3 regions of the Streptomyces sp. NBC_00005 genome follow, and region 2 is predicted to be linked to each of the others. Evidence: riboswitches for the same ligand, from Rfam matches in the RefSeq annotation. Region 2 holds a riboswitch; each other region holds the start of a gene.
The links. Region 2 has a riboswitch for cobalamin ahead of OG303_RS24570 (HoxN/HupN/NixA family nickel/cobalt transporter). Riboswitches for the same ligand answer to the same signal wherever they lie in the genome.

Region 1 (6,221 bases), 3.8 Mb from region 2:
CGGCAGCCGGGAAGGTCTCGTACGGGGCGATGCTCGGGTGCGCGTTGCCCAGCCGGCCGGGCACCACACCGGCGACGGCGAACGCCGAGGCCTGGTTGACCATGGCCGACAGCAGCGAGCCGAGCAGGTTCACCTCCACCCGCTGGCCCTCTCCGGTGGCGTCGCGGTGGCGGAGGGCGGCGAGGATGCCGAGCGCGGCGTGCATGCCGGTGATCACATCGACCAGCGCCACGCCCGCCTTCACCGGCTCACCGGCCGCGTCCCCGGTCACGCTCATCAGACCGCCGACGGCCTGTACGAGCAGGTCGTATCCGGGGATGGCCGCGCCCGCACCGGCTCCGAAACCGCTGATCGAGCAGTAGACCAACTCCGGGTGCCGGGCTCGGAGTTCGCTGTGCCCGAGCCCCAGCCGTTCCATCGTGCCGGGACGGAAGTTCTCCACCAGGACGTCGGACTCGGCGACCAGGGCACGGGCCTGCTCGAGGCCCGACTCGGTCGTCAGGTCCAGAGCGACAGACCTCTTGTTCCGGTTGACGCTCAGGAAATACGTCGACGTGCCGTCGTGGTCCGCCGGAGGGTGCCAGGCCCGGGTTTCGTCACCGATGCCCGGCCGCTCCACCTTCACCACGTCGGCGCCGAGATCGGCGAGGAGCATGGTGGCGTAGGGCCCCGCGAGAACCCGGGAGAAGTCGGCGATGCGCAGACCTTCGAGCGCGCCGCGCCCCGCTGCGTCGAGAACGCCGGCCCATCCGTCCGACGCGTTGTGCTGGGTGCCCACGCACTTTCCTCTCTGATCGTCCCGTCCACCCGGATCCGGCTCCGCGCCGGAGCCGTTTCCCGTCACCACCAGCGCTCCGCGGGCGGCGCCGGGTGCGTGAGTTCCACGACGGGAGGGCCCTCACCGAGGGGAGCATCGGTCCGTACGACCCTCACCCGTGCCCCGATCGCGACCACGACGGGCGCCGTCCTGGTGACCTGGCAGACCAGGGTGAACCCCTCGTCCATCGCGACGAACCACGTGTTGTGCAGGGCGGGACCGTTGCGGCGGACGACGACTCCGGTACCGGCGCTGGGTTCCCGGCTGAAGGCCCTGGACCCGCAGGCGCGGCAGAACGCACGGCGGTAGGCCGGAGTGCCGCACCAGCGGCAGCGCTGGAAGATCAGTTCGCCGCAGTCGGTGTCTGTCTGGAGCATCACGGCCTCCTTCGCTCGGTCCGGTGACCGGAAACGGGTGATCGGAATCCGATATGGCTCCTTCACCCTGGCCCCGCCGCCAGTCCCCGGTCAACGACGAACCCACGCATCTTTGTGCGCGAAACGCGTTCCGTTCACCGAGGTCAGAGCCGGTTTGCCGGCATTACTCTCACGGCAGAGCACCCACGAGGACAGGCAACGGCCGCTGTCAGGCGGGCCCGTTCGACGGCTCGGTGACACGGCGCAGGTAGCGGATGACCGGGTGGCCCGGTTCGTGGCTGACGTCGGCGTGGACGCCGTAGACCTCTTCGATGAGGGACGGGGTCAGTACGTCGGTGGGTGTGCCCTCCGCGACGGCGCGACCGGCCTGGAGTACGAGGAGGCGGTCGCAGTACATCGCGGCGAGGTTGAGGTCGTGCAGGGCGATGACGGTGGTGACCGGCAGGGCCGCGATCAGGTCGAGGAGTTCGAGCTGGTGCTGGATGTCGAGGTGGTTGGTCGGCTCGTCGAGGAGGAGTTCGCGGGGTTCCTGGGCGAGTGCGCGAGCGATCTGGGTGCGCTGGCGTTCGCCGCCGGACAGGGTGTGCCAGGTCTGGTCGGCCCGGTCGGTCAGCCCGGTGCGTTCCAGGGCGGCGGCGACGGCCCGGGTGTCGGTGGGCGAGGCGGCCGACCAGGCGCGGCGGTGCGGGATACGGCCCAGGGCCACGACGTCGCGGACGGTCAACTCGGTCTGGGTGTCGGCATGTTGCTCGACCGTGGCGACGCGCCGGGCGGTGGCGCGGCGGCCGATCTGCGGCAACGGCCGGCCGTCCAGGGTGACGACCCCGGCGGAGGGCGCGAGGACACCGGCGAGCAGTCGCAGCAGAGTTGACTTGCCGGAGCCGTTGGGGCCGAGCAGGCCGATCGTCTCGCCGGGCTGCGGGGCGAGGGTGACGCCGTCGACGATGAGCCGGCCGTCGGCGCGGCGACCGACACGGTCGGCGTGGAGCCCGGACGGCGGCTGCTGCCCTGCCGGAGCGGGGCGGCTCACGTCCGCCGCCGGGTGCGGTAGAGCACGGCCACGAACGCCGGTACGCCGATGAGGGACGTCACCACGCCCACCGGGACCTCCTGGGGGTCGATGACGGTGCGGGCGGCGGTGTCCACCCACACGAGGAAGACCGCGCCGCTCAGCGCGGTGACGGGCAGCAGCCGCGCGTGGCCGTGGCCGGTGAGGGCGCGGGCGGCGTGCGGCAGCACCAGTCCGACGAAGCCGATCGCCCCGGCGCAGCTGACGAGCGCCGCGGTGAGCAGCGCCGTGGCGCACAGCAGGATCAGCCGGGTGCGGGCCACCCGTACGCCGAGGCTCGCCGCGGCCTCCTCGCCGAAGGCGAACGCGTCCAGGGTCGGGGCGTGGCCGAGGCAGACCACGAGGACGACGGCCAGGACGACGGCGCTCAGCACCACCTCGCCCCAGCCGGCTCCACTGAGCGAGCCGAGCAGCCAGAACAGCACGCCCCGCGTGGTCTCGGCGTCCGCCGAGGTCAGCACGACGAACGAGGTCAGCGCGGAGAACAGTTGCATGGCCGCCACCCCCGACAGCACGACCCGGTCCGTGGTGCCGCCGAGGGTGTGGCTGAGCACCAGGACCAGTGCGAAGGACAGCAGCGCACCGAGGAACGCGCCCGCGGACAGGGACACCGCTCCCCCGCCCACCCCGAGCACGACCACGGCGACCGCGCCGGTGGAGGCGCCCGAGGACACGCCGAGGACGAACGGATCGGCCAGCGGGTTGCGCAGCAGGGACTGCATGATCGCGCCGCACAGCGCCAGCCCGGCCCCGCACACCGCGGCCAGCAGGGTGCGCGGCATGCGCAGGTCCCACACGATGCCGTCCCGCAGCGGCGCCAACGTCCTTTCGCCCAGCCCGAGATGGGCGGCGACCGACGCCCACACGTCGGCCGTGGAGATGTCGGCCGGGCCGATGGTCACGGCGACGGCGATCGACGCGATCAGCACGGCCAGTCCGCCGCCGGTCAACACCAGGGTGCGGGCGCTCACTTGGCGAGCCCGAAGTCGCGCAGCCCCGCGGCGACCTCCTCGATCCCTTCGACCGTACGGATGGAGGGGTTCATCGCCTGCCCGCTCAGCAGGATGTACCGCTTCTTCTTCACCGCGGTCAGGTTGCGGGTGGCGGCGTTGGTCTCCAAGAAGCGGATCTTGGCCTTCGCGGTCTCCGCGGTCTGGGACCTGCGGGTCAGGTCGCCGAGAACGACGACGTCGGGGTCGCGGTCCGCGACGGTCTCCCAGTTGATCTGGGGCCATTCGTCGTGGGTGTCGGAGAACGCGTTCTCCGCTCCGACGGCACGGGTGATGGCGCCGGGGGCACCGCAGCAGCCGGCGAGGTAGGGCGACTGGGAGTTGGCGAACCAGTACATGAGGGAGACGTCGGAGGCGTCCAGCCCGGCGTGGGCGGTGCGCACCCGGTCCTTCAGCTCGGCGACGAGCGTCTCCCCGCGCTTCTCGACCCCGAACGCGCGGGCCAGGTCGCGTATTTCGCCGTACACGGCGTCGAGGGTGAGGGGCTTGCTGCGGGAGCCGTCGCCGCCGCTGTCGTTGTCCTTGCCCGCCGAGCAGTCGGAGGGCGAGACATACGTGGGCACGCCCAGCTTCTCGAACTGCTCGCGGGTCGCCACGCCACCCCTGCCGAGGGTGGAGACGAACGACGCGGTGACGAAGTCGGGTTCGGCGTCCAGGACCTTCTCGAAGGAGGGGTTGTTGTCGGCTAGGCGCGCGACGGTGGAATTGGCCTTCTCCAGGCCCTTCATCACCGGATCGGTCCAGGTGGCCGTGCCGGCCATGCGGTCGGCGAGACCGAGGGAGAGCAGCATCTCCGTCGTGCCCTGGTTGAGGGAAACGGCCCGCTTCGGGGCGGACTTGAGGGTGACCTTGTGGCCGCAGTTGTCGAACGTGCGCGGGTAGCCGGAGTCTGCGGACTCCCCCGCGTCCGTTTCGTCGCTGCCCGTGCCACCGCACGCGGTGAGCAGCAGGGCGGGGGCGAGCAGGAAAGCGGCGGTACGGCGGGTGGAACGGAGCACGGGCATGCCTCGGTTGTCGGGGCTCGTACGCGGAGCCTGGCCTACGGACGTCCTCCCCGCACGGGGCGCGGAGGTGCCAGCAGGTCTTCGGACTCGGGTTCGTCCGGACGGGGCGCCTTCCCGGTGCTCGTCCGCCCCGGCCCTCCGGCCGACACGGACTCCTTTCAGTGGCGTCGCATGCCCCGCCCGTCCCCCTCACCGCTGCGCGTCAGTTCCGGTTTCGCACCGGATTCCCTGGCCTCGGATGTGGCTCGACTGGCTCCCCGACACTATCAAGATCGTCGTACGGCCAAGTCGTGCGGTCGAGTCGCACGAGCCAGTCGTGCGGGCGGCCACGCGATCGCACAACTGGCCCTTGGTCACCGGGTGACCGGTCCCTCCCCTGCCGTTCGAGGCCGGGCGGAGGTCGGGTGAGATCTCGGAAACGAGCCGTTCACCACGCGCGAGGCCTTCGGAAACAAGAGGTTTCTAACCCTCGGCGACACCCTCCAGCCGTACTCCCCGGTCGCCGCGGCCGTCATCGCCTTCGTCTTCACCCCGCTGATGGCGATCGTCACCAAGGGCAAGTACTACCTGCGCCGCACCGACGACGGCATCGACGATCCCCTGCTCGACGCCGAGGGCAACCCGAGCGCGGTCACCCTTGACTGCCACGTCTGCCACCAGCCCTACGGGCGCCCCGACCTGACCGCCTGCGCCACCCACGGCGCCGTGGTCTGCTCGCTCTGCCTGAGCACGGACAAGGTCGGAGACCACGTGCTGCAGGCGACGGCATAACCCACGGAGCGGGCGGCGGGGCACGCGACACACCCGCCCGCTCCGCCGGACCACATCCCTACGCCAGGGAGCCGTCCGAGTCGGACACCCTGCGGGTCGCGGACCGGATCATTCGCTCCGCGCCCGCGCTGGGCCTGCGCACCGTAGCGGTGCACTCCGACACCGACGCCCGCGCACCCCACGTCCGGATGGGACGGCCGACGCGGCCGTACGACTGGGCACGTCGGTGCCCGCAGCCGGGAGCTACCTACGGGCCGACCCGGTACAGGGGCGGCACGAACCACCGGCGCCGGAGCCGTGCACCCCGGCCTCGGGTTCCTCTGGGGAAGCCCCACCTTCCCCACCGCCGTTGAGGTGGTGACCCGCCCGCCGTCCGCTGTCCGGCTTCGACGGCCTGCTCCGGCCCGCCATCACCGAGCATCCCGGCATCACCGCCCTCGCAACCGGCGAGCAGGCCTCAACTCCCCTCCCCGGTACGGGAGTCGACCTCGCCGTCTTTGGCGCCCAACTGCGCGCCCAGCCGCTCAACCCCCCACCTCAGCACCACGGCGCACGGTACGCGGGTGAGGTCACCGCGGCGCGCGGCCACTTCCTCTCCGCTCCACCCGCCCCCATGTCCCTGGGTCCCATGCCCCCGGGCCCCATCGAACTGGCCGACGACACCTGGGTCCTGGGCTTTCAGTGCGACCGACCCTCCTGGTCACGGCCGCCTCCCCACGACTCCGCCCCGCCCGCAGCGGGTGGGCCGCCGCCCTCCCGGCTGACCGTGCGTGCGCCGAACGGGCGCACCTGGCGCGCCGTGCACGAGCCCTGCGCGGCGGCTGTCGAAGCTGGGGCGGCCACTTCGAAAGCCCCCCGACCACCCGTCACCAGGAGGTGCGCACCGTGATGCGCCGAATCCTCAAGGCCGCAGGTGCAGTCCTGGCCGCGGCAGCCTGCCTGACCGCCGCCGTCCCCTCCGCATCCGCCGCGGCCCCGGCGTCGCGACATGCTGCCGCCGAGGCCTCGCCCGCGCCACCCGCCAACCCGTTGAGCCGCCTGGGAGCGCTCAGTTGGGGCCCGGCCGCGCTCGGCTCCGTCACCAACCCCGACCGTTCTCCTGCCGGGGCCAACGACTTCGCCTGCAAGCCCTCCGCCGCCCACCCCTACCCCGTGGTCCTGGTCCACGGCACC
Region 2 (6,221 bases):
CCGCCGCGTAACGGCACAGCGCACGCGAGTCGGTGTGCGGACGCGGCTCGCTCTCGCCCTCGCCGACGACCTGGATGCAGTTGTGGTTGAGGGTGCCGCCGCCGGGGGCCTGCTGCACCCACAGTTCCTTCGCGCCGGTCGACTGCTTCACCAGCCGTTCCACCCGGGCGAGTTCGGCGGGTTCGAGGCCCGGCATGGTGCGCAGACCCGGCCAGGTCTCGGAGGTGTACGGGTATCCCTTGACCCAGTCGTCCTTGGCGAGACAGCGCTCCCGTACGGCGTCCACGTCGGGCAGGACGTCGTCCAGGACCCAGTAGTCGCGGCCCTTGGTGGGCTTGCGGTAGGGGAGGACGGGAAGGGCCGCGCGGGTCGCGGGGCCCCTGGGGGGCTGTGGGGGCATGGGTCGAACCTAGGTCGGGACTTCGCCTCGTCTCTCCCGTGAAATGGTCAACATTCCGTCAACCACCTCGGGCGGAGAGGCCGTTACGTCACCGCCTGGGTGATCCGACCCCTCCCGCGCAACCGTCGCCGCCCGCGACGAGACCTGCCTCACACCCCGCGGTTTTTACCAAATCAAAAGGTTCGGCGCCGGACCCGATCCGTACTCCTCTCCGTCCGACCCCGTCGATCGTTGACGGGACCCCCGACCGGGCAGGAGGCACGGTGCGCTTTTCGCGGAATGCGACGGGAACTCTCTTCGTGGGCGGTGCGCTCAGTCTGACACTGGCAGCGCTCGCCTATCCCGCGATGCTCGGAGTCAACACCGTGTCGAGCTCGGGGTCGCGTGTCATCGCGCAGACCCAGTGGGGCCCGCTGACCGAGGCGGACCGCGACTTCGTGGTCAAGGTGCGCGCGGCAGGGCTGTGGGAGTACCCCGTCGGCCAGATGGGCCTGAAGAAGGGGCAGAGCAAAGCGGTCATCACCGCGAGCAAGCACCTCATCGACGGGCACGCGGCGCTGGACGCCAGCTGCCGCAAGATCAGCACGATGCTCAACATCACGATCCCCAACGTGGCCAGCCCCCAGCAGGTCGGCTTCGTCAACCAGCTCGCCGCGGACCAGGGCAAGCAGTTCGACACGGACTTCGCCAACATCCTGCGCGTGACGCACGGTTCGATCTTCAACACCATCGCGAAGATCCGCTCGACGACCAAGAACACCGTGGTGCGGACCCTGGCCGACCAGGCCAACGCGACGGTCCTGGACCACATCACGGTCATGGAGCAGACCGGTCTGGTCAACTTCGACCAGGTCCTCTTCCAGGAGACGACCCCGCCGAAGCTGCCCGCCAAGGACCTGACCCCGCCGCCCCCGGTCGGAGGCCAGCCGGAGGTCGTGCTCACCCCGCCGGTGGACAGCACCACCCAGCCGCCGGTCCTGCCGGGCGAGGCGCCCAGCGGAAACGCCAGCCCGAGCCCGACCCCGACGGTGGGCTGACTGCCGACCTGGCGGTGGGCTGAGGAACGTCGGCCCGATCAGTGCGCGCATCTCGTGATGCCCATGTGGCGAAATTGTGATGGCGGATTGAACTACCCATGGGTTACCGCAGGTTGACAGCGTTCCGCCGGGAGATCCACGATGTGATCGCACTGTGGCGCATGTGACCAATGGGCCCGGTGTTCCTCAGACCATTCACCCCCGGTGCGGCCGGGCGCGGCGTGCTGCCCTGCGCCGCCGACGCCGGGGCCTGCACACGCCAAGATGGGGATTCGCATGTCCATAGCGAGACGTGTCACCGCGCGACGCCTCCTGGGGACGGGCGTCGCGTCGCTCGCCCTCTGCGCCGCCACCGTCGCCGCCGCCTCCGGCGCCTGGGCCACCGGCACGCCCGGCGGTGACGGCTGGAAGTCCGGCGGCGGCTACAAGCCGGGCACGGGGGCCGGCACCAAGACGGAGTCGGACCGCTGCCAGTTCTCGCTGGACGGCACGCACTTCTACGACTCGGTCAAGGTCGACGACCAGACCCTCAAGCCGACCGACGACGGCAAGATCCACGTCAAGGTCCGTACGGCGGGTGACGCGACGACCTGCACGGCCTCGCTGGCCTCCTACCTCGCGCACGGCCCGTCCTTCGCCACCTCCGGCGAGCAGGTCTTCGTCGACTTCGACTCGGTGACGGTCGAGCAGGGCCGGACCGACTCCCTCGACATCGCGGTGCCGGATGCCGGCTGCTTCGCGCAGATCGACCTCTACCGCGGGGCCGTCAAGTTCGACGGCAAGCTGGACGCCAAGGACGGCTTCGAGCACGGGGACCTGCCCAAGGGCCCCGACCACCCGGTCATCAAGGACAAGTTGATCGCGTCCTGGAACGGCGGCACGAAGGACTGCACGACGGCCGAGGAGTCCCAGCCGCCGGCCACGCCGACCCCGTCCGCCCCGGAGTCCGGGCAGCCGTCGACCCCGGCAGAGGAGTCGACTCCGCCCGCGACGGACACCCCGTCGACCGGGACCCCGACCCCGTCCGCCTCGCAGTCGACCTCGACGCCCGCGCCCACGCCGAACGGCGGCGGCGGTGACCTCGCGGAGACCGGCGGCGGCAGCGACTCCGGCCTCATCGCCGGTGGCGCCGCGGCACTGCTGGCCGCCGGTGCGGCGATCGTCGTCGTGACGAAGCGCCGCCGCACGGCCCGCTCCTGAGCCGTCCCCGGCAACGCCCCTGAAGCCACCCCCGATACGAACGCCCCGGAGACCCCCGCTCCGGGGCGTTCGTCCTGCCCGGTCCCTGTCCCCGCTCAGCCCTCGTCGGCAGTGCAGTTCTTCAGCAGCAGTCGTACGTCCTCGTCGACGACCCGATAGCGCACCACGCGCCCCTCCTTCTCGCCCGCCACGACACCGGCCGCCCTCAGCAGCCTCAACGCCTGTGACACGGCAGGGTCGTTCATGCCGGTCGCGATCGCCAGGTCGGACACGGCCAGCGGGCCGGTGCGGTGCAGGGCGAGCAGCAGGGCGAGCCGTTTGGGGTCGGCGAGCAGGGAGAAGCGGTCGGCCCAGGTGCGGACGTGCTCGGCGTCGCCGATGGCGGCGATGGCCTCGCACACCCGGTGGCCGTCGATGGTGCGGCGGTCTGCGCGGTCGGCCGGGACGAGATGCATACGGCCATCCTCGCAGGCGCCCGTATGTGATCTTCCATACCTGCGCAGGTGCGCAGCTATGCAAGGAAACGCGAACGCCCCTACGGTGGGCGGGCCGTGGTGTTCGGGAAGTCGGTGCCAAGCCGACGCGGCCCTCGCCACTGTGATCAGGGAGTTCGTCACCCACGTCCCGCGAGGGACAGCCACTGGGCGTCGTGAGGCGGCCGGGAAGGCGGGTGGCGGCCGTACGGCCTGCAAGGACGTACGACCTGTCAGCCAGGAGACCGGCCACGGCATCTCACGAAGTGATCCACGAGGTGCTGGAGCGTGACCGAATGACCCTGCCCGAGACGCAGGCTGCCTCCTTCCGCTGGCGGCGCGAGGACACCGTGAAGACGGTGGGCCTGATGGCGGTGATCGCCGCCCTGCACGTCGTCGCCTTCGGCATTCTGTTCCTGCTCGTCGTGCCCGGGCACTACGAGGTCGGCTCCAAGGCGTTCGGCATCGGCCTCGGCATCACCGCCTACACCCTGGGCATGCGGCACGCGTTCGACGCCGACCACATCGCCGCCATCGACAACACCACCCGCAAGCTGATGGCCGACGGCAAGCGGCCGGTGTCGGTGGGGTTCTGGTTCGCGCTGGGGCACTCCAGCGTGGTGGTCGTGCTCGCCGCGCTGATCGCGGGCGGCACACAGCTGGCCGGCCGCATCACGAGTGAGAGCTCCCGCACCCACCAGGTCCTCGGCTTCCTGGGGACGACGATCTCGGGCACGTTCCTGTACCTCATCGCCGCCCTCAACCTCGTGGCCCTGCTCGGCATCCTGAAGGTGTTCCGGGCGATGCGGGCAGGCACGTACGACGAGAAGGAACTCGAACAGCACCTGGATTCCCGGGGGTTCATGAACCGCATCCTCGGCCGCCTCACCAAGTCGATCACCCGGCCGGGGCAGATGTTCCCGCTCGGCTTCCTCTTCGGGCTCGGCTTCGACACCGCCACCGAGGTCACGCTGATGGTGATGGCCGGTTCGGGCGCGGCGGCCGGTCTGCCCTGGTACGCGATCCTCTGCCTGCCGCTGCTCTTCGCCGCCGGCATGAGCCTGTTCGACACGCTCGACGGCACGTTCATGAACTTCGCCTACCAGTGGGCCTTTTCGAACCCGGTCCGCAAGGTGTTCTACAACCTCACCATCACCGGCCTGTCCATCGCCGTCGCGTTCTTCATCGGCACGATCGAGCTCGTCGGCGTCCTGCACGACAAGCTCGACCTGCGCGACGCGCTCACCGGCTGGATCGCGGCCCTCGACCTGGACAACGTCGGCTACATCATCGTCGGCCTGTTCGTGGTCGTGTGGGTGGCGGCGGTGGCGTACTGGAAAGTGGCGAGGGTGGAACAGCGGTGGGCGGCACAGGTGCAGCCCACCGCCGAGTAGCCGCCGACACGCGTCGACGCGTACGCGCCTGAACCCCTAGGGCCCTTCCACGGCCGTCAGCCACAGCTTCACATAACGCTCCACGTCCACGGCCAACCCCACGTCCACCAGGGCCTGTTCACGCGCGCCGTCGTGGATCTCGGACTCGCCGGGGCGGCGCCGGCGGTCGACGACGGTCTGGCCACGGGTGGGGCCCGGGGCCAACGAGACCTCGACCGGCAGGAGTTCGGTGCTCAGGCCCTCCGGGTCGACGACCGCGCAGACCGCGCCCGCGTCGCCGAGGCCGCCGGTGGGGGTGGGGTCGCCGGAGGCGGCCGGGTCGCGGTGGGCGAGGAGTTCGCCCGCCATGCGGAGGCTGGGCTCGGAGCTCGTACGCAGCCGCTGGACGTCCGCGGCCGGGACGACGACCTGCTCGAACACGTCGAGGCCGTACATCGTGATCGGGACTCCGGCGGTGAGCAGGACCGCGGCCGCCTCCGGGTCGTGCCAGACGTTGAACTCGGCGACCGGCGTGGCGTTCCCGGTCGCCACCGCGCCGCCCATGAACACGATCCGCTCGATGTTGCGGGTCACCTCCGGGTGCGTACGCAGGAGCAGCGCGATGTTCGTCAGGGGCGCGGTGGGGACGAGGGTGACCGGGCGCGGGGAGGCGAGGATCTCGCGGCGCAGCAGCGTCACCGCGTCCACGTCCACCGGCACCCGGGTCGGTGCGGGCAGCCCCAGGTCGCCCATCCCGTCCCGCCCGTGCACGTGCTGCGCCGTACGGACGGGTTCGATCAGCGGGCGTGCGGCGCCCCTGGCCACCGGGATGTCACCGGCCCCGGCCTGCTCCAGCACGGTCAGGGTGTTGCGGACGACGCCGTCGACGTCCGTGTTCCCGGCGACGCAGGTGACGGCCCGCAGGTCGATGGCCGGGTGGCGTACGGCGAACAGCAGGGCCAGGGCGTCGTCGACGCCGGTGTCGCAGTCGATGATCACCGGAATGGGCTGACCGGTCACGGTCGCGCTCCTCTCTCTCCGCATATGGGAGCTCCGCGTATGGGAGCGACCTTACGCAGCCGACCACAGCTCGGCGGCACGGGTGTCGGCGCATACGGCGATCCGCTCCAGCAGTCCTTCCACCGGCTGGGCACCGGGGCGGCGCCCGTCCCGCAGCCGTACGGCCACCAGGTCGCCGTCCGCCTCCCGTTCGCCGATCACCGCCTGGTACGGCACGAGGCGCGCCGCGCGGATGCGGGCACCGAGGCTGCCCTGGCCCGGCCCGGCGCACTCCGCCCGCAACCCCCGTGCCAGGGCCCGCCGTACGACCTCGTGCGCCTGCTCCTCCTGGGCGTCCGACACCGGCAGCACGACGAGTTGGACGGGTGCGAGCCAGGCGGGGAACGCCCCGCCGTGTTCCTCGATCAGATGGGCCACGGCCCGCTCCACGCTGCCGATGATGCTGCGGTGGACCATGACCGGACGGTGTTTCGCCCCGTCGGCGCCGATGTAGTGCAGGTCGAAGCGTTCGGGCTGGTGGAAGTCGATCTGGACGGTGGAGAGGGTGGCCTCGCGGCCGGCGGGGTCGGTGATCTGGACATCGATCTTGGGGCCGTAGAAGGCGGCCTCGCCCTCCACGGCGTCGTAGGCGAGACCGGCCTCCGCCAGTACCTGCTTCAGCAGGCCGGTGGCCCGCTCCCACAACTCCGGGTCGGCGACGTACTTGCCGCCCTCGCCC
Region 3 (6,221 bases), 1.3 Mb from region 2:
TCAGGCCCTTCAAGAACGTGAGTTGGAAGCCGGGCCTGGTCATCACGAGCGGGATCGTGTGCGCGCTGTGGGGGTACTTCCTCTGGGTCGGCGTCCATGAACCCCTCGGCGGGATCAACCAGCTCTTCCCGATCTTCGGCATCTCCAACCAGCTGCTCGCCGCGGTCGCCCTGGCCGTCTGCACGACCCTGCTGGTGAAGTCCGGGCGGCTCAAGTGGGCCTGGATCACGGGGGTTCCGCTCGCCTGGGACGCGACGGTCACCCTGACCGCCAGCTACCAGAAGGTGTTCTCCAGCGACCCCAAGGTCGGCTTCTTCAAGCAGCGGTCCGTGTTCCAGGACGCCATCGACGCCGGGAAGGTGCTGCCGCCCGCCAAGAACATGGACGACATGCACACCGTGGTCACCAACTCCACGGTGGACGGCGTCCTTGCGGCGGTCCTCGCGGTCCTGATCGTCGTGGTGATCGCGGACGCTTTGCGGGTCTGCGTCCGGCACGTGCGCCGCCCCGCGCTGTCCGCGCTGAGCGAGTCGCCGTACGTCGAGTCGAGGATCACCGCCCCGGCGGGGCTCATCCCGACCCGGCAGGAGAAGGAGGAGGAGCGCCGTGCGGTCGTCGGTATTGCTGCGCCGGGCGATTAGGGGTGTGCGCTGGTACGTGCGGGAGTTGACGGACGAGTCGGCGTACGACCGGTACGTGGCGCACGTACGCAAGGACCATCCGGACGCCGCGGTGCCGTCCCGGCGCGAGTTCGAGCGGATGCGGACCGACCGTCAGGAGGAGGACCCACGACAGGGCTTCCGCTGCTGCTGACACGGTGTCGTTGACACCGATGTCGGGCCTTCACGGAATCGACATACCGATATCCGGACGAGGTCTTCCGCTTGCGCGACACCGTGACCTAGATTGCCTGCGCATTACACACGTGATCACAGGTGATCAGTGAGGGGACGGAGCCGCGATATGTCAGATGTGTCCGAAGCGAGACCACCGGTGGTGACACCGGTCAGGGTGGTCATCGCACTCTGTCTTCTCGCGCCCTTCGTGGCGATGCTCTGGGTGGGTTCGTACGCCAAGGTGGACCCGGCGTTCATCGGCATCCCGTTCTTCTACTGGTACCAGATGCTGTGGGTGCTGATCTCCACGGCACTGACGGTGATCGCGTACCAGCTGTGGCAGCGTGACCAGCGCGCCCGCGCCGCGCAGAAGGGCGGTGCGTCGCAGTGAAGGACGGCGTGAACGGCGTCGCACTCGGCGTCTTCATCTTCTTCTTCCTGGCCGTCACGGTCATGGGCTTCCTGGCGGCACGCTGGCGCAAGGCCGAGAACGAGCAGAGCCTCGACGAATGGGGCCTGGGCGGACGGTCGTTCGGCACCTGGGTCACCTGGTTCCTGCTCGGCGGCGACCTGTACACGGCGTACACCTTCGTCGCCGTTCCCGCGGCGATCTACGCGGCGGGCGCGGCCGGCTTCTTCGCGGTGCCGTACACGATCCTCGTGTATCCGCTGATCTTCACGTTCCTGCCGCGGCTGTGGTCGGTCTCGCACAAGCACGGGTACGTGACAACGTCGGACTTCGTGCGCGGCCGCTTCGGCTCGAAGGGTCTGTCGCTGGCGGTCGCCGTCACCGGCATCCTGGCCACGATGCCGTACATCGCGCTCCAACTGGTCGGCATCCAGGCCGTCCTTGACGTGATGGGCGTGGGCGGCGGCGAGAACACCAACTGGTTCGTGAAGGACCTGCCGCTGCTGATCGCGTTCGGCGTGCTGGCGGCCTACACCTACTCCTCGGGCCTGCGGGCTCCCGCGCTGATCGCGTTCGTGAAGGACGGGCTGATCTACCTCGTCATCGCGGTGGCGATCATCTACATCCCGATCAAGCTGGGCGGGTTCGACGACATCTTCGCCAAAGCGGGCGCGGCGTTCGCACAGACCAACCCGGCGACGGGCGCGCCACGCGGCGCGCTGGCCCCCGGCGAGCCGGGCCAATGGACGTACGCCACGCTGGCGTTGGGCTCCGCGCTCGCGCTCTTCATGTACCCGCACTCGATCACGGCGACGCTGTCGTCCCGCAGCCGTGACGTGATCCGCCGCAACACCACGATCCTGCCGCTGTACTCGCTGATGCTGGGCCTGCTCGCCCTGCTGGGCTTCATGGCGATCGCGGCCGGAGTCAAGGTCACCAACGGGCAGTTGGCGATCCCGCAGCTCTTCGAGGACATGTTCCCGGACTGGTTCGCGGGCGTGGCCTTCGCGGCGATCGGCATCGGCGCGCTCGTGCCCGCGGCCATCATGTCCATCGCGGCCGCGAACCTCTTCACCCGCAACATCTACAAGGACTTCATCAAGCCGGACGCGACGCCGGCGCAGGAGACCAAGGTCTCCAAGCTGGTCTCGCTGCTGGTGAAGGTGGGCGCGCTCGCCTTCGTCCTCACCATGGACAAGACGGTCGCGATCAACTTCCAACTGCTGGGCGGCATCTGGATCCTGCAGACCTTCCCGGCCCTGGTCGGCGGCCTGTTCACCCGCTGGTTCCACCGCTGGGCGCTGCTCGCGGGCTGGGCGGTCGGCATGGTCTACGGCACCCTCGCCGCGTACGGCGTCGCCTCGCCGACGCAGAAGCACTTCGGCGGCTCGTCGAAGGAGATCCCGGGCATCGGTGAGATCGGCTACATCGGCCTCACCGCTTTCGTACTGAACGTGGTGGTGACGGTGGTCCTGACCTTCGCCCTGAAGGCACTGAAGGCCCCGGAGGGCGTCGACGAGACAAACCCGGAGGACTACACGGCGGACGCGGGCGACCCGGGAGTCCAGGCGGAACTGCCGCCGGCTACGGCAGGGGCGTCGCACTAGCACCCCAAAGGTGGGTGGGGGCTGCGTCGACATGCGGCTCCGCCGCGTGGGCGCGACCAGCCACCACCCACACACAACCCGCAGCGGGCCGCCGGAAAGCAAGACCACCGGCGGCCCGCTCTTCGTGCACACACCCGCGTGAACACGGTGATCCCGGCGATGAACTGCACGACGTGACCCCGCACGGGAAGGCACCCACCGCATCTACGAGCACCTGGGCTTCGTCCGTGCCCCCAGCGGGACCGGCAGCCGCTCGCGGACCACGACGACCTCACGCTGCTCACCTATGAGTTGACGTTCTGACACTCTCCGAAGTCGCCACGACACAACATATGGGGGTGCTGTTCCCACCCGGCACAAGATGTATGCTCATGCTCGCTGTCGTCGCAGGGGAATCCGGTGCGAATCCGGAACTGTCCCGCAACGGTGTACTTGTGCATGTCTGCCCCTGGGGCAGCCGTGTACGAGCGTCAGTCCGAGGACCTGCCGACAGCGTGCCCGGCCCTCCGGTCCGGGTGCCCTGACGTCCGGGCCTCGTGGAATGGGCCGGTGGACGCGACGCCGTGCGCGCTCGCGTGCTGCCTCCTGCCCTCCGCCTGGCCCACTGCCGAGCGAGGGAGAGCCCCACCGTGACCATCGCGCCAGCCGAACCGGCTTCAGCGACCGAGGCGACCGAGGCCGGGACCGACGGTCCCGGAACCGCGCTGCTGCGGACCCTGACCGAGCTGACCGCCGACCTCCGCGACGCCGACCCCGGCCGGGTCGCCGCCGCGGCACTGCGCGGCCGGTCCGCCCGCGCGGACGAGACGGAGTTGCGCGAACTGGCCACGGAGGCGGCCGCCGGCCTCATCTCGGAGGACCCCGTGTACTCGCGGCTGGCCGCGCGTCTGCTGACGATCAGCATCGCCGCGGAGGCCGCCTCGCAGGGCGTCACGTCCTTCACCGAGTCGGTCGCGGTCGGGCACCGGGAAGGGCTCATCGCCGACCGCACGGCGGAGTTCGTCCGCGTCCACGCCGAACGCCTCGACGCGCTCGTCGACCCCCAGGCGGACGACCGCTTCGGCTACTTCGGCCTGCGCACCCTGCACAGCCGCTATCTGCTCCGGCACCCCATCACCCGTCGCGTGATCGAGACGCCTCAGCACTTCATGCTGCGGGTGGCGAGCGGTCTGGCGGAGGACGACACGATCCGCTCCGTCGACGAAGTCGCCGCGCTCTACCGGCTCATGAGCCACCTCGACTACCTCCCCTCCTCCCCCACCCTCTTCAACTCCGGCACCCGGCACCCCCAGATGTCGTCCTGCTACCTCCTCGACTCCCCGCTGGACGAGCTGGACTCCCTCTACGACCGCTACCACCAGGTCGCCCGCCTCTCGAAGCACGCCGGCGGCATCGGGCTGTCGTACTCCCGTATCCGCAGCCGCGGTTCGCTGATCCGCGGTACCAACGGGCACTCCAACGGCATCGTCCCGTTCCTGAAGACCCTCGACGCCTCGGTCGCCGCCGTGAACCAGGGCGGCCGGCGCAAGGGCGCGGCCGCGGTCTACCTGGAGACCTGGCACTCCGACATCGAGGAGTTCCTGGAGCTGCGCGACAACACCGGTGAGGACGCCCGCCGTACGCACAACCTGAACCTCGCGCACTGGATCCCGGACGAGTTCATGCGCCGGGTCAACGCGGACCAGCCGTGGTCGCTGTTCTCCCCGGCGGACGTGCCGGAGCTGGTCGACCTGTGGGGCGAGGAGTTCGACGCGGCGTACCGCAGGGCGGAGGCCGAGGGACTGGCCCGCAAGACCATCCCGGCCCGCGACCTCTACGGCCGCATGATGCGCACCCTCGCGCAGACCGGCAACGGCTGGATGACCTTCAAGGACGCCGCCAACCGCACCGCCAACCAGACCGCCGAGCCCGGCCACGTCGTCCACTCCTCCAACCTCTGCACCGAGATCCTGGAGGTCACGAACGACGGCGAGACGGCGGTCTGCAACCTGGGTTCGGTGAACCTGGGTGCCTTTGTCGACACGGCGACCGGTGACATCGACTGGGAGCGGCTGGACGAGACGGTCCGCACGGCCGTCACCTTCCTCGACCGCGTGGTCGACATCAACTTCTACCCGACCGAGCAGGCAGGCCGCTCCAACGCCCGCTGGCGCCCCGTCGGCCTCGGTGCGATGGGCCTGCAGGACGTCTTCTTCAAGCTCCGCCTGCCTTTCGACTCCCCCGAGGCCAAGGCCCTCTCCACTCGCATCGCCGAGCGCATCATGCTCGCCGCGTACGAGGCCTCCGCCGAACTCGCCGAACGCAACGGACCGTTGCCGGCCTGGGAGAAGACCCGTACGGCGCAGGGCGTCCTCCACCCCGACCACTACGACGTGGAGCTGACCTGGCCGGAGCGCTGGGCGGCCCTGCGGGACCGGGTCGCGGCGGTCGGCATGCGCAACTCCCTCCTCCTCGCGATCGCCCCCACCGCCACCATCGCGTCCATCGCGGGCGTCTACGAGTGCATCGAGCCGCAGGTCTCCAACCTCTTCAAGCGCGAGACGCTGTCCGGCGAGTTCCTCCAGGTCAACTCGTACCTGGTGAACGACCTCAAGGAACTGGGCGTCTGGGACGCCCGCACCCGTGAGGCGCTGCGCGAGGCGAGCGGCTCGGTACAGGACTTCACCTGGATCCCGGCCGACGTACGGGCCCTGTACCGCACGGCGTGGGAGATCCCGCAGCGCGGCCTGATCGACATGGCCGCGGCCCGCACGCCGTACCTGGACCAGTCCCAGTCCCTGAACCTGTTCCTGGAGACGCCGACCATCGGCAAGCTCTCCTCGATGTACGCGTACGCCTGGAAGTCCGGACTGAAGACGACGTACTACCTGCGCTCGCGCCCGGCGACCCGCATCGCCCGCGCCGCGCAGGCGCAGCCCGAAAAGACCATCCCCGTACAGCAGTCGACCTCCGACGAGGCGATTGCCTGCTCCCTTGAGAACCCCGAGTCCTGCGAGGCCTGCCAGTAATGAGCTCCACCGAAAAGAACCTGCTCGACCCGGGCTTCGAACTGACTCTCCGCCCCATGCGCTACCCGGACTTCTACGAGCGCTACCGGGACGCCATCAAGAACACCTGGACCGTCGAGGAGGTCGACCTCCACTCGGACGTGGCCGACCTCGCGAAGATGACGCCCGCCGAACAGCACCTGATCGGCCGTCTGGTCGCCTTCTTCGCCACGGGCGACTCGATCGTGGCGAACAACCTGGTGCTGACCCTGTACAAGCACATCAACTCCCCGGAAGCGCGCCTGTACTTGTCGCGCCAGCTGTTCGAGGAGGCAGTCCACGTCCAGTTCTACCTGACCCTCCTGGACACCTACCTCCCCGA

Region 1: it holds a riboswitch for cobalamin, as region 2 does, so the genes downstream of both, OG303_RS07470 (ABC transporter substrate-binding protein) here and OG303_RS24570 (HoxN/HupN/NixA family nickel/cobalt transporter) in region 2, are expected to answer to the same signal.
Region 3: it holds a riboswitch for cobalamin, as region 2 does, so the genes downstream of both, OG303_RS18330 (ribonucleoside-diphosphate reductase subunit alpha) here and OG303_RS24570 (HoxN/HupN/NixA family nickel/cobalt transporter) in region 2, are expected to answer to the same signal.

Annotation. Positions count from the first base shown of each region.
Region 1 covers NZ_CP108316.1:1,522,986-1,529,206, forward strand. The annotation lists gene OG303_RS07450 (CaiB/BaiF CoA transferase family protein) at 1-778, opposite strand, end outside; gene OG303_RS07455 (Zn-ribbon domain-containing OB-fold protein) at 841-1,194, opposite strand; gene OG303_RS07460 (ABC transporter ATP-binding protein) at 1,403-2,224, opposite strand; gene OG303_RS07465 (FecCD family ABC transporter permease) at 2,221-3,234, opposite strand; gene OG303_RS07470 (ABC transporter substrate-binding protein) at 3,231-4,277, opposite strand; cobalamin riboswitch at 4,332-4,546, opposite strand; partial or broken gene OG303_RS07475 (allantoin permease) at 4,737-5,048, shown strand; gene OG303_RS07480 (esterase/lipase family protein) at 5,937-6,221, shown strand, end outside.
Region 2 covers NZ_CP108316.1:5,349,301-5,355,521, forward strand. The annotation lists gene OG303_RS24550 (DUF6445 family protein) at 1-400, opposite strand, end outside; gene OG303_RS24555 (DUF4142 domain-containing protein) at 700-1,437, shown strand; gene OG303_RS24560 (LAETG motif-containing sortase-dependent surface protein) at 1,714-2,637, shown strand; gene OG303_RS24565 (ArsR/SmtB family transcription factor) at 2,733-3,092, opposite strand; cobalamin riboswitch at 3,173-3,379, shown strand; gene OG303_RS24570 (HoxN/HupN/NixA family nickel/cobalt transporter) at 3,407-4,504, shown strand; gene OG303_RS24575 (nucleoside hydrolase) at 4,541-5,503, opposite strand; gene thrS (threonine--tRNA ligase) at 5,555-6,221, opposite strand, start outside.
Region 3 covers NZ_CP108316.1:4,010,983-4,017,203, forward strand. The annotation lists gene OG303_RS18310 (carbon starvation CstA family protein) at 1-641, shown strand, start outside; gene OG303_RS18315 (YbdD/YjiX family protein) at 607-813, shown strand; gene OG303_RS18320 (DUF3311 domain-containing protein) at 964-1,227, shown strand; gene mctP (monocarboxylate uptake permease MctP) at 1,224-2,852, shown strand; cobalamin riboswitch at 3,188-3,358, shown strand; gene OG303_RS18330 (ribonucleoside-diphosphate reductase subunit alpha) at 3,482-5,860, shown strand; gene OG303_RS18335 (ribonucleotide-diphosphate reductase subunit beta) at 5,860-6,221, shown strand, end outside.